One region of the Brevibacillus sp. SAFN-007a genome, then DNA from elsewhere that is predicted to be linked to it. Evidence: riboswitches for the same ligand, from Rfam matches in the RefSeq annotation. Region 1 holds a riboswitch; each other region holds the start of a gene.
What was found. A riboswitch is a leader RNA that binds a small molecule or an ion and turns the genes downstream of it on or off. The one in region 1 is predicted to bind lysine.

Region 1 (4,092 bases):
ATGTTGCAACGCGTTGGGAACGTGGTCCAACCGTAATTCCCCAGTGAACCAGGAACGACCAGATTCCGTTGGAGAAGTGGAAAACCGTACTGATAATCCCAATCGTGTAGAATACGATCATGGCTGGGTTGCTGAAAATGTTCGCCACCATGTCGAAGTCAACATGGGCACCCAACGCTTTTTGAATGCGCGTTTCCCATACGTGCCAAACAATGAAAATGAGGGTAATGATACCTGTCACCCGTTGCCACAGAAACATGTGGTTTCTGAAGTAGCCGAAGTTCCCTACGTTTTGTTTCGCCTGGAACGCGATGTAGAGACCGTAAACAGCGTGAAACAGGATCGGAATGTAGATGAAGACGAATTCAACTACAAGCAGAAGCGGAACATTTTCAATCAGACCCACCGTCTGGTTGAAAGCTTCTGCTCCACGGGTCGCCTGATAGTTGGCTGTCAAGTGAAACAGCAGGAAGAGCCCGATCGGAAACAAACCAAGAAGTGAATGCAGCTTGTGACTGAGAAAGCTATGGCCTTTCGCCATAAAATGGTCCCCCTTTCAGTGTATGTAGCGCTCTTTTATGGACCTTTCTCCCATATCCTAACCCATTGCCTGACCCATTAGACATGCCAAAAAACCGTTAGCTCTCTACACGCCTAACTTTGTCGGAATGTGTCAAAATACGAAAAAAAGTTGGGCAAAACTTTGACCAAATCCAATTGTACTCTTGTCGACAGAGAGCGTCAAGACAATGAATAGACTTAATACATTGATAGAATAGCTTTGTTCAGTTTCTCTCTTTTTTCTCCGAATCGGTCATGAAACTAGCTTCCCTCTCATAATCTAGGACAGACAGGAGGGAAGCGCGATGAAAGATACCGACCAGCTGGCAGCCTTGTTGCCGCCCGAAACCATTCCGATTGCCGAGCGTTTGCACATGCCCTATCTCGGCTACCATCTGCTCCGCGAAACATTGACGAACGCCTTGTTGGGAGACAGCGAAAGCCCGATCTTGTACTGGCTGGGAAAAGACATCGGCCGGAAAATTCCGATCCGGTCTTCTACAGGCCCGATCCTCCCGTTTATCCGCCTGGGGCTGGGGCAGCTCGATCTCGTGGAAGAGACGGCAGACGCAATCGTCTACAAGCTCACGCACACCATCCGCGACTATCAAACGCCCGAGCGACTCAGCCGCACCCTGTCCCTGGAAGCGGGAATCATCGCTGGCAGCATCGAGCAGTGGAAGGGCAGGGACACGTCCGCACAACTGGAGATCGACAGCTCGTCCCGCATTCTGATCAAGGTGCGGACGCAAACATAAGCAAACGTTCGCCTCGTTCGCCTTTGTGCGGGACACAGCGGCCCTTTTGGCATTGCCAAAGCAGCGGCCCCGCGAAACATTCAAAAAGATGCCCCCTCTGCCCGTGGGCGAGGGAGCATTTGCTTCTTATAAGCCGTGCACGACTGCCGTTTCCGCCACATCGAGTCCGTATGCCGTATGCAGGCTGCGGACGGCAAGCTCGGTTTGACCGGCAGGAATGACGCAAGACACTTTGATGTCCGACGTCGAAACCATCTTAATGGAAATTTCTTTTTCAGCCAAAACGCGGAACATCTCGGCAGCCACCCCCGGATTGTTCACCATGCCGGAGCCGACGATGGACACTTTGGTCAAGTTTTGCTCGAAATCAACTTTTTCGAAGCCCAGCTCCGCTTTGTTGTTTTCCAGCGTATCCAGCGCCTTCTTCAAGTCATCTGCCGCAACCGTAAACGAAATGTTCGTGACAGCCGCATCGTAGGAGCTTTGAATGATGATGTCCACGTTCACCTGATTGTTCGCCAGCGTATTGAACAGGCGGGACAGCGTTCCCACCTTGGCAGGCATGCCGACTACCGTGACTTTGGCGACATCCTCGTCGTGCGCGACTCCACTTACTACTCTTCCTGTTTCCATGTTGGCAACCTCCTCAACGTTCGTCCCCTCTTCGGCCGTAAAGCTGGAGCGAACCACCAGCCGTACCTTGTATTTTTTCGCCGCCTCTACCGAGCGCGGATGCAGGACGCCTGCCCCGAGATTGGCGAGCTCCAGCATCTCGTCGTACGAGATCGTATCCAGCTTGCTGGCCGCCGGCACCAGACGCGGGTCGGCCGTGTAGACACCGGCAACGTCTGTAAAAATTTCGCATTTGTCGGCATTCAGGCTGGCTGCCAGGGTAACCGCCGATGTATCCGAACCGCCGCGTCCAAGCGTCGTAATCTCTCCTTCGTCGCTAATCCCCTGGAATCCGGCCACGATCACGACCCGGCCGCGAGCGAGCTCTGCCTGGATGCGCTGTGGATCGATCTGCTTGATCCGCGCCCGGCCGTGAATGGCTTCCGTCGTCACTCCTGCCTGCCAGCCAGTCAAAGAGATAGCGTCGTACCCCTTGGCATGCAAGGCCATGGCGAGAAGGGCGATCGATACCTGCTCCCCCGTGGTCAGCAGCATATCCATCTCTCGCTCGGAAGGGTAGGCGCTGATCTGCTTGGCCATATCTACCAGGACGTCCGTAGATTTGCCCATCGCAGACACGACGACTACCAGGTCATGCCCTTCCTCTTTGTAGCTGATGATTCGGTCCGCAACTCGTAAAATTCGCTCAATGGTTCCTACAGAGGTGCCTCCGTATTTCTGCACGATCAACCCCATGCGGCTTCTCTCCCTTTTCTCATATCCACATATTCACAGACTATATCGTTTTCTCTCGTTAGGATTCGCTTGTTTCCATGCGGTCTATTTCTAGAAAATTTTTCCTGTCACTTTGCAAAAAAGGCACCGACCAGGAATGAGTCCTGCCGCTGCCTACTGTTTCGACATGCCGATTCCTCCTTCCCAAATACACGCGGACAAGGCAGCATGACAGGTCGACACCGATCCATGCTCCCATTGACACACCGTGAGATAGCTCTCCATCTGGCACCGGTTACGAGCCAGATGACAGTCCTGCATTTGTTCAATGCAGGCCCAGCATGGAGAACTACGGGTTTTTCTCCACACTTCGGCGAATTCCCCTTTCCCGCTCCCTTCACAGATACCCGATCTCAGGGTGGTACTCTTGGTTTTCGCGCCTCTACCTCACTTCATAAGGGAAGTGAGGCTACATATTCTGTTTGAAAGGCATTATATCATGGGAATCCCGGCGGTTCAATTGCTTCTTTGCAAAAAACGCTAGGATTCCAGCTTGCGCAAATGGGCCAAAATCTGTTTGGCCAGTTTGTCGCCGATTCCCAGTTGCCGAAAATCCTCCACCGTCGCCTCACGCATTTTTTTCAGCGAGCCAAAATGGGTAAACAACAGCTTGCGCCGCTTCTCGCCGATGCCCGGTATTTCGTCGAGCTTCGAGGAGAGCATCGTCTTCGTCCGGGATTGTCGGTGAAACGTAATCGCAAAACGGTGCACCTCGTCCTGAATGCGCTGCAGCAAATAGAACTCGTAGCTGTCCCGCTTCAAATTCACCGGCTCCGGCGGATCGCCGTACAACAGCTGCGCCGTTTTGTGCTTGTCGTCTTTGGCCAGACCACAGACGGGAATGTACAGCCCCAGCTCGTTTTCCAGCACGTCCATGGCGGCGCTGATCTGTCCCTTGCCCCCGTCGATGACGATCAGATCGGGCAGCGGCTGGTTTTCCTTCAACAAGCGCGAATACCGTCTGCGAATCACCTCGCGCATGGAGCCGTAGTCGTCCGGCCCTTCGACCGTCTTGATTTTGAACTTGCGGTATTCCTTTTTGTCCGGACGGCCGTCTGTAAAGACAACCATCGCCGACACCGGCTCGGTTCCCTGGATGTTGGAGTTGTCGAACGCCTCGATCCGATGAGGGACGCCGATCCCCAGCACGTGCCCCAGGTTGTGCACCGCCTGAACCGTCCGCGCGTCGTCCTTGGACATCAGGGCGAACTTTTCTTGCAGCGCAATCCGTGCGTTTTCACAAGCCATCTCCACCAGCTCGCGCTTTTTGCTGCGCTTGGGCGTCAACACCTTGACTCCCAGCCACTCGGCAAGCAGTTCCGGCTCGCTTTCCTCCGGCAGCAAAATTTCTTTGGGCAGCGCGTTT
Region 2 (4,092 bases), on a different contig from region 1:
TTTACGCCTCCCCTTTGGCCCCGTGCCGCACAGCGAGTTCCGCTGCAAAGCTGTCCAGGAAAAGGTCGACGTCTTCTTTGGTCAAGGTGAGCGGCGGTAGCAGGCGCACGATTGTCTTTTGCGTCACGTCCACGAGAATGCCGCGATCGAGCATGGCCTGCTGCAAACGGCTGACCTCTTCCGGGGTGGCACTGAGCGGGATGCCGACCATCATGCCTTTTCCGCGCAGCGCCTGGAGCTGTTCCGGGAGACGCGCGCGCAGCGCTTCCAGCCCCGCCCACAAGTACGCGATCACTTCGTCCACGCGAGCGGCAAAAGCAGGATCGAGCAGCTCATCCAGCACCACGTTGCCGAGGGCCGCCGAAAGCGGCGACGGCGCAAAGGTCGTCCCGTGGTCGCCCGGCTTGAACTGGTTCATCAGCTTCGTCCCGGCAATCACGCCGCCGAGCGGAAGCCCCCCGCCTACTCCTTTGGCAAACAGGATCAAATCCGGCGTCACGCCTGCGTGCTGGTAGGCAAACAGCTTCCCGGTACGTCCCATGCCTGTCTGGATTTCATCCATCGCAAACAGCATGCCTTCCTGCTGGCAAATCGCCGCCACCTCGCGCAAAAACGCTTCCGACAGGGGCACGACCCCTCCGGAGCCGAGCACAGGCTCCATCAGGACAGCAGCCGGCTTCGCATCGCGGCAAATCGCCCGCAGGCCGTCCGCATCCTCTGGATCAATCTCGTACACCGGAAAATCGGGCTGCGGAAAATCCTGATACACATGGGCCTGTCTGGTCAGCCGCACCGCGCCCAAGGTTCTGCCGTGAAAGCTGTTGCGCAAGACGACAATCCCCTCGCGCCCGGCGCCTTCTGCCTTCGTCCATTTGTGGATCATTTTGATCGCGGCTTCGGTCGCTTCCGCACCGGAATTGGTGAAAAATACTTTTCCCGGGATCGTCTGCTCCACCAGCCGCTGGGCCAGGCGGATTGCCGGCTGGTTCAAAAATACGTTGGAAATGTGCAGGAAGCGCTCGCCCTGTTCGCGCAGCGCCTGAACGATCCGCGGATGGGAGTGTCCCAGCACATTGACGGCCAGCCCCGTGAACAAATCCAAATATTTTTTTCCCGCCGTGTCGTACAGGTAGTTGCCTTCCCCTTTTTCAATCGCGATCGGCAGACGTTTGTAGGAAGAGACGATGTATTGTTCATCAAGCGTACGCCAGTCCATGTGCGCTCTCTCCCCTACAGTTGACGTAGCTCCTGCTTGATCTCCGTCTTGGAACGCGTTTTGTCGTCGATCTGTTTAATGACGCGCGCCGGCGTACCGGCTACCACAACGTATGGCGGCACGTCTTCAATGACGACCGCGCCCGCTGCCACAACCGCGCCTTTTCCTACGCGAACGCCTTCCAGAATCACGGCGTTGGCACCGACCACGACGTCATCTTCTACGACGACTGGTTGCGCGGAAGGCGGTTCGATGACACCTGCGATGACAGCGCCGGCGCCGATGTGGCAGTTTTTCCCGATCGTTCCGCGACCGCCGACGACAGCGTTCATGTCGATCATCGTGCCTTCGCCAATCACGGCACCGATGTTGATGGTAGCGCCCATCATGATGACGGCGTTGTTGCCGATTGTCACCTGGTCGCGGATGATCGCGCCTGGCTCGATGCGCGCCTGGATTCCTTTGGTGTCGAGCAGCGGAATCGCCGAATTGCGGCGGTCGCTTTCGACCACGTAGTCTTCGATTTTGTCCGCGTTCGCAGCCAGCACCGGCTCGATTTCTTTCCATTCGCCAAACACAACGCCAGTCTCGCCTGTGATAAACGTCTTGGAGCCGGCACCGAAGTCAATGCCCTCCAGCTTGCCTTTCACATATACTTTCACGGGTGTTTTCTTTTCGCTTTTTTGAATAAACGCGATAATTTCATTGGCATCCATCATGTTCACTGGTACATCCTCCTTTTTGATAAAAAACGTGCCTGTCAACGAAAGCAAACCGCTCTCCCGACAAAAAAAGCAATGAGTGCATTCGCTATCTCATTGCTTTCCATACTGCTCAAGCAAATCGTAAATAGCGCTCCACAAACAGGCAATTGCCTTTTGTGACAGGATGTTCATTGTTCATGAATCACCCCAGCCGCCGCTATCCGAGGGGAACAGCAACAGCTTCGGCGCCTCAGCCTTTCCTTCTTCTCCTGCCCCCTGGCAGATGACGAAAAGACGTACTCATCTTCAGCGCACCTCTATTTAGACTTCCACTATTATCATTTCATTTTACTCTACCAAAACCAATCCTTTGTGGCAACAGCTTTAGGGAAAGAAAAATAAGTGTTGACATCGAGAATCATTTTCATTATTTTATTTTTGTGAGAATGATTTTCATTATCTTATTTGGAGGGTTTACGTTATTATGAGCCGCATTTTGATGGTTTACGCAAGCATGACAGGAAATACACAGGAAGTGGCTGAAGCCATTGCCGCAGGGATTCGTTCCACCGGAAAAGACCTGGAGATAAAAGAAGTCATGGATGCGACTGCCAAGGAACTGGAAGACTACGATGCCATTTTGCTCGGCGCCTATACATGGGGGGACGGCGATCTTCCAGACGAATTCCTGGATTTTTACGAAGAAATGAACGATATCGACTTGAGCGGCAAAAAAGTAGCCGCATTCGGTTCCTGCGATTCCGCTTACGAGCATGTCGGCGCTGCTGTAGATACGCTGCTGAAAAAAGCGAGCGAGCTTGGAGCCGAAACTCCGCTGGAAGGTCTGAAAATCGAGCTTTCTCCAAACGCAAAAGAAGTGGAGATTTGTAAAGCATTTGGCGTTTCCTTCTCCGAGCTGCTCGGCTAAGACCAGCGCCGGAAAAGAAGTTGTCCAAAAAAATCCTTTTCAAGCAAGCGCTGTCATGATAGAATGTCGATCCATCTTTTCTCAAGAAGGAGGATTGGTATCATGACGTTACATACACATACGGTCTACTTGCGACCACTGCAAGCACATGACGCAGCCGAGCTTCTGAAGCTTCGGCTGCGTAATCATGCCTTCCTGCAACCGTTCGAGCCGCTGCGCTCCGCCGCCTTCCTGACGCTGAGCGGTCAGGAGGCGCAAATTGCGCAAGCGGAGCAAGACTTTGCAGCAGGGACCGCCTTCGCCTTTGGCGTGTTTTTGCGCGACACGGACGAAATGATCGGCCGCGTCGCTCTGTCAAACGTTGTGCGCGGCGCCTGGCAAAACGCGACCATCGGCTACTTCATGGATGAAGCCTGCAACGGCAAAGGCTACACCACTGCGGCCGTACGGCTTGCGCTCGCGTACGCCTTCCAGGAAGCCGGGCTGCACCGCGTACAGGCCGCTGTCATGCCCCGCAATACTCCCTCCATCCGCGTGTTGGAGAAAAACGGCTTTCGCCACGAAGGCTTGTCCTTGCGCTATTTGCAAATCAACGGCGTGTGGGAAGATCACCTCTTGTTTGCGATCACGGCAGAGGACTGGAGCTAATCATTCCTCTTTGTGTTGCTGTGCGCGCAACCGCTCCAGAATCCGCCGCTTGCGATACAGCATTCTCCCCGCCTCGGCGACATCCTGGACGGTTGAGCGATTCAGGTACGCCCCGAACAGGATTCCCGCAATCGGCACCAGTTGAAGCAGCTTTTTCCAGCCGAAATTTTCTGTATACGTCAACACAACCTCCCGCCAGCCCTGCAATTGCGCGAGGACGTCTTTTTGCGCGGCAGGCTCGTCAAAGCGCGACAGCTCAGCCAGTATCGCCTTTTTCCCGACGATATCCGAAGAAGCGAACTGGAGGCATTTGACCACGAACAGACGCTCCCGCTTGTCCTCCGGCCGATAACCGTAGCATAGCGCCATCTCTTGCAGCACTTTCAGCGACGTGCCGAGCAGCAAGGGAATATCAATCGCCAGCGTAAACATGCCGCCGATGCCTGTCGTGGCGCCCTGCACCGTCGCAAAGGTCGCGCGCGACGCTTTCAGATCGCGAGCAATCTCATCCATGAGGACGAGCGGCGCCTCTGCGACGTCTTCTGCCCGCGGCAATCCCCCGCCAGGCCCTTCCAGCCGGGGACGAAACTTGCTGT
Region 3 (4,092 bases), on a different contig from region 1:
TTTTCGTAAACAAAAACAGATTCCCTGCGAGGGAGGGAATCTGTTGGGCTGTGGCGACGCTTTTTCTTATTCGTCCATGCTGAGATCGACTTTGTTCAGCGGCACCAGCTTGCTTTTTTTCGTATATTTGTACACGAGCCAGACGATCAAAAACAGCGGCAGGCCGATGTAGGAGACGAACACGCCGTTCCAGTCGATTTCTCCGCCAATGAACGCGGAGTAGTTCTGGCCGATAATGACGATGCAGCAAATGATGAAGGCGAAGATCGGACCAAACGGGAACAGCTTCGCCCGGTACGGCAAATCGCGCAGATCGCGTCCTTGCGCCAGATAAGCTTTGCGGAAGCGGTAATGGCTGACGGCGATTCCAAGCCAGGCGATGAACCCGGACATGCCGGAAGCATTCAACAGCCACACGTACACTTCGCCATCGCCAAACAACGAGGACAAAAACGCCAGGGCACCGATGGCCGCTGTCATGATGAGGGCGTTGACCGGAACGCCATTGCGTGTCACTTTGGCAAACCATTTGGGCGCTTTGCCTTCCTTCGCCAGCGTCCACAGCATACGGGTGGATGCGTACATGCCCGAGTTCCCCGCCGACAGAACGGACGTGAGGATCACTGCGTTCATCACGGAGGCGGCAAAGGCAAAGCCTGCTTTTTCAAACACGATCGTAAACGGACTGATGGCAATATCCGTAATATCTCCGCTGATCAGATTCGGATTGTCGTACGGTACGAGCAGCCCGATAATCAGGATGGCGAAAATATAGAAGAGCAAGATGCGCCAAAAAATCTGGCGGATCGCTTTCGGGATGTTGCGGGCAGGGTCTTCGCTCTCCCCGGCCGCTACACCGACCAGCTCGGTTCCCTGGAACGAGAACCCGGCAATCATGAACACACCGAGAAGGGCCATGAATCCGCCGTTGAATGGCGCGTCGCCTTTGGTAAAGTTTTGGAAGCCGACTGCTTCGCCGCCCATGATGCCGAAAATCATCAGGACACCGATCACGATAAAGACGATGACCGTTATGACTTTAATTAGGGCAAACCAGTATTCGGATTCGCCGTAGCTTTTGACAGACAACAAATTCAGAGCAACCATCAGGCAGAGGAACAGGGCACTCCACAAAATGGCGGGAGTATCCGGGAACCAGTATTTCATAATCAGTGCCGCGGCGGATAGCTCGACGGCAATCGTAATCGCCCAGTTGTACCAGTAATTCCAGCCCAGCGCAAAGCCGAGGGACGGATCGACGAATTTGGTGGCGTACGTAGAAAACGAGCCGGATACCGGCATGAAGGCTGCCATTTCCCCCAAGCTGGTCATCAAAAAGTAAACCATGATACTGATAGCGATGTAGGCAACCAGGGCTCCGCCCGGTCCGGCCTCGTGAATCGAGCCTCCGCTCGCCAGGAACAGACCCGTTCCGATTGAGCCGCCAATGGCGATCATCGTCAGATGGCGGGCTTTCAAACCACGTTGCAGTTGATTCTGTGACATACGATACTTGCACGACCTTTCTAAAAATTTGAGAAGGTCGGTCGGAAACGAAAAAACCGCCAATAGCCAAAAAACAGCACAGGGCGGTATGATCCAATCCCCACCAAGCCTTCACTGAAGATAGCACACCACGTTTGCCCGGCAAGCAAACGTGACAGTTCTGTCCCTTTCGGGTACAGCCCCAGCCCATGCGCACAGAGATACGTCATGAGCTTCGGCGGCTTTTCCCTTTCCTGGAGTCATTGATTTTCTCTGAATCTCGTACAGGATGACATAAAAGCCGCGACCTCTATCCTCACCGTGAATGATGAGGATAACATGTATGAAGTTGATTTATTTATCAACTATATATGATTGATGGCGATTTCGCAATGAAAAAAGTTTGGTTTCAAGATATTGCTAGGGGAGCAGTTTTGGCTATAAAAAGGAGCGGCGGGCGGGCCAGGAGCCTTGCAACTTGCGGATTTGCACGATTTGCCCCGTATGAAAAGCGTCGTGCAGGATGATGCTCATCACGCTTTGTCCGGTCGGGATGTTCGGAAGCGGCTGGTCGAACGCCTCGTCTGACAGAGCGACGAGACGTTCATGAATCTGGCGATGGACGGTTTCCATCCGCTGCACGGTGGCCTGCCAGGCTGCTTCGTCATCGGGCGTTCCCGAAGGCCGGAACGTGTCGTCGTTCGTCTCGGCGGTACCGGAAAAATCCGTGCCGGACAGGCGATGCAGCAAGCGCTCCTTGAAGTAAAGCAGGTGGCTGACATTTTCCCAAATCGTGTTGGCTGCTTCGCCTTCCGGCCGCCAGCTTGCTTGCGCAGCCGTTACGCCGGACAGGGCATCTTTAAGCGGCGGATACCAGTCTTCCTTGTCGTACGTGCATTCCCATTCATGAACAAGCAGTTCCATCCGATTCATGGGTTTCCTCCTCGTCTGTGAAACAGATTGGTGAAACGGTATAATGGCACTAAGAAGCAATTCGTAACCATCTAAACTGATTATGGTCGTTACAAAAAGGGTATCATACGCACGGTTTTGATACAAGAAGCAAAACAAACGAAAAAGCATGGGGGAAATAGCGGAGTGAACTGGCTGTGCATCGATTTTTTAAACAGTGATTGGCGCGATTGGCGCGGGTCTGGCCGCAGGGAAAATCGTCTGGAGAAGCAGGAATGGCTGGAGCAGCTGTTGCACGAATACGATTTGCAAGCCCCGCTGCCGATTGAGGAAGCGAGCGCTGCTGCTCTGGTGCGTTTGCGCCAATATTTGCGCGGGTTGCTGGAGCGGGTCGTGCGCGGAGAGGCTTTGCGTCAGGAGGAGTTGGAGGAACTGAATCAGACGCTGGCGAAGGCGCCTTTTTACGTGCGGGTCATCTCTTTGGACCAGGAAAACGGCTATGGGCAGGAGCTGGTCAGCACTTCTGGCGGCTGGGAGCTGGTGATGGCCCGCATTGCGGCTTCCTTTGCCACGCTGCTGCTTCCTGCGCATGTGCAGCGCATCAAAATTTGCGACAACGAGGATTGCCGGTGGGTATTTTACGATGAAAGCCGCAACCGGGTACGCCGCTGGTGCGACGACAAAATGTGCGGCAATCTGATGAAAGTGCGCCGTTTTCGCGAGCGGCAAAAGGAGAAAAAGTAAAGGGAGAAAAGAAGGGACGACGGAGCTGTCCGCGCGTTTTGGCACACGCGCCCTTTTTTGGCGGGAATGGAGAAAGCATGCACAGGGAGGACAGGATGGAGACATACTAAGAAAGCAAGCAAGAAGGGAACGGAAACGAGGTGGCGGGATGAATCGGAACCCATGGTCGAAGGTGCTGGTGTTGCTGTTGCTCGTCGGAGCCTGTGCAGCGCTCTGGCATTTGCGGCCCTATCAACCCGATCAGGCTGCAAAAGACGCGATGCAGGGAGGCGAGGGGATCACGGTCATCGACACGGGGGACTGGATCGCCTTTGAAGGAGGGGAGACGCGTGAACCCGGCATCATTTTGTATCCAGGCGCTCTGGTCAAGCCCGAGTGCTATGCGCCGCTCGCACGGGCCCTGGCTGGTTCCGGCTATCGGGTGTTCCTTGCGCGGATGCCGCTGAATTTGGCGATCAGCGACGTCATGCGGGCCAATCACGTGCTGCAAGCGTATCCGCAGCAGTCGTTTGTCATTGGCGGGCACTCTCTCGGCGGCACGATGGCAGCCAGGTACGCGGCCAGCCAGCCTGAGCGGATTGCCGGCGTCTTTTTGCTGGGGGCGTATCCGGACAAGCGTGGAGATTTGAGGGAAGCGGATATCCCTGTGCTGTCGCTGGTCGGTTCGCGGGATGGGGTCATCAATCGGGAAACCTACGAACAGAACAAGCAATTTTTGCCGGAGCGCACGGTATACATGTCCATCGAGGGGGGCAATCACGCGCAGTTCGGAAGCTACGGCCCGCAGGAGAAAGACCAGTCTGCCGCCATTACTCCCCAGGAGCAGTGGCAGCAGACGGTGGCGGCGATCAAGGACTGGCTACTGACCGACGTCCTTCTCCGTTAGCGAGACGATGCCGGATACAACGCCGGTAATCCGGATGTTTTCGGAAGGCAGCAGGAGCGGCTCGT

Region 2: another riboswitch for lysine. It lies ahead of dapD (2,3,4,5-tetrahydropyridine-2,6-dicarboxylate N-acetyltransferase); the one in region 1 lies ahead of ACTHO6_RS14985 (aspartate kinase).
Region 3: another riboswitch for lysine. It lies ahead of ACTHO6_RS19840 (amino acid permease); the one in region 1 lies ahead of ACTHO6_RS14985 (aspartate kinase).

The regions. Positions count from the first base shown of each region.
Region 1 covers NZ_JBQCKK010000014.1:24,539-28,630, forward strand. Annotated here, with positions in the region: gene ACTHO6_RS14975 (succinate dehydrogenase cytochrome b558 subunit) at 1-541, opposite strand, end outside; gene ACTHO6_RS14980 (DUF2507 domain-containing protein) at 867-1,319, shown strand; gene ACTHO6_RS14985 (aspartate kinase) at 1,446-2,687, opposite strand; lysine riboswitch at 2,933-3,119, opposite strand; gene uvrC (excinuclease ABC subunit UvrC) at 3,207-4,092, opposite strand, start outside.
Region 2 covers NZ_JBQCKK010000005.1:191,675-195,766, forward strand. Annotated here, with positions in the region: gene ACTHO6_RS08875 (aspartate aminotransferase family protein) at 2-1,216, opposite strand; gene dapD (2,3,4,5-tetrahydropyridine-2,6-dicarboxylate N-acetyltransferase) at 1,231-1,941, opposite strand; lysine riboswitch at 2,059-2,248, opposite strand; gene ACTHO6_RS08885 (flavodoxin) at 2,405-2,848, shown strand; gene ACTHO6_RS08890 (GNAT family N-acetyltransferase) at 2,951-3,496, shown strand; gene ACTHO6_RS08895 (EcsC family protein) at 3,497-4,092, opposite strand, start outside.
Region 3 covers NZ_JBQCKK010000029.1:9,876-13,967, reverse strand. Annotated here, with positions in the region: gene ACTHO6_RS19840 (amino acid permease) at 67-1,506, opposite strand; lysine riboswitch at 1,620-1,806, opposite strand; gene ACTHO6_RS19835 (DinB family protein) at 1,924-2,418, opposite strand; gene ACTHO6_RS19830 (CGNR zinc finger domain-containing protein) at 2,584-3,141, shown strand; gene ACTHO6_RS19825 (alpha/beta fold hydrolase) at 3,290-4,027, shown strand; gene ACTHO6_RS19820 (hypothetical protein) at 4,001-4,092, opposite strand, start outside.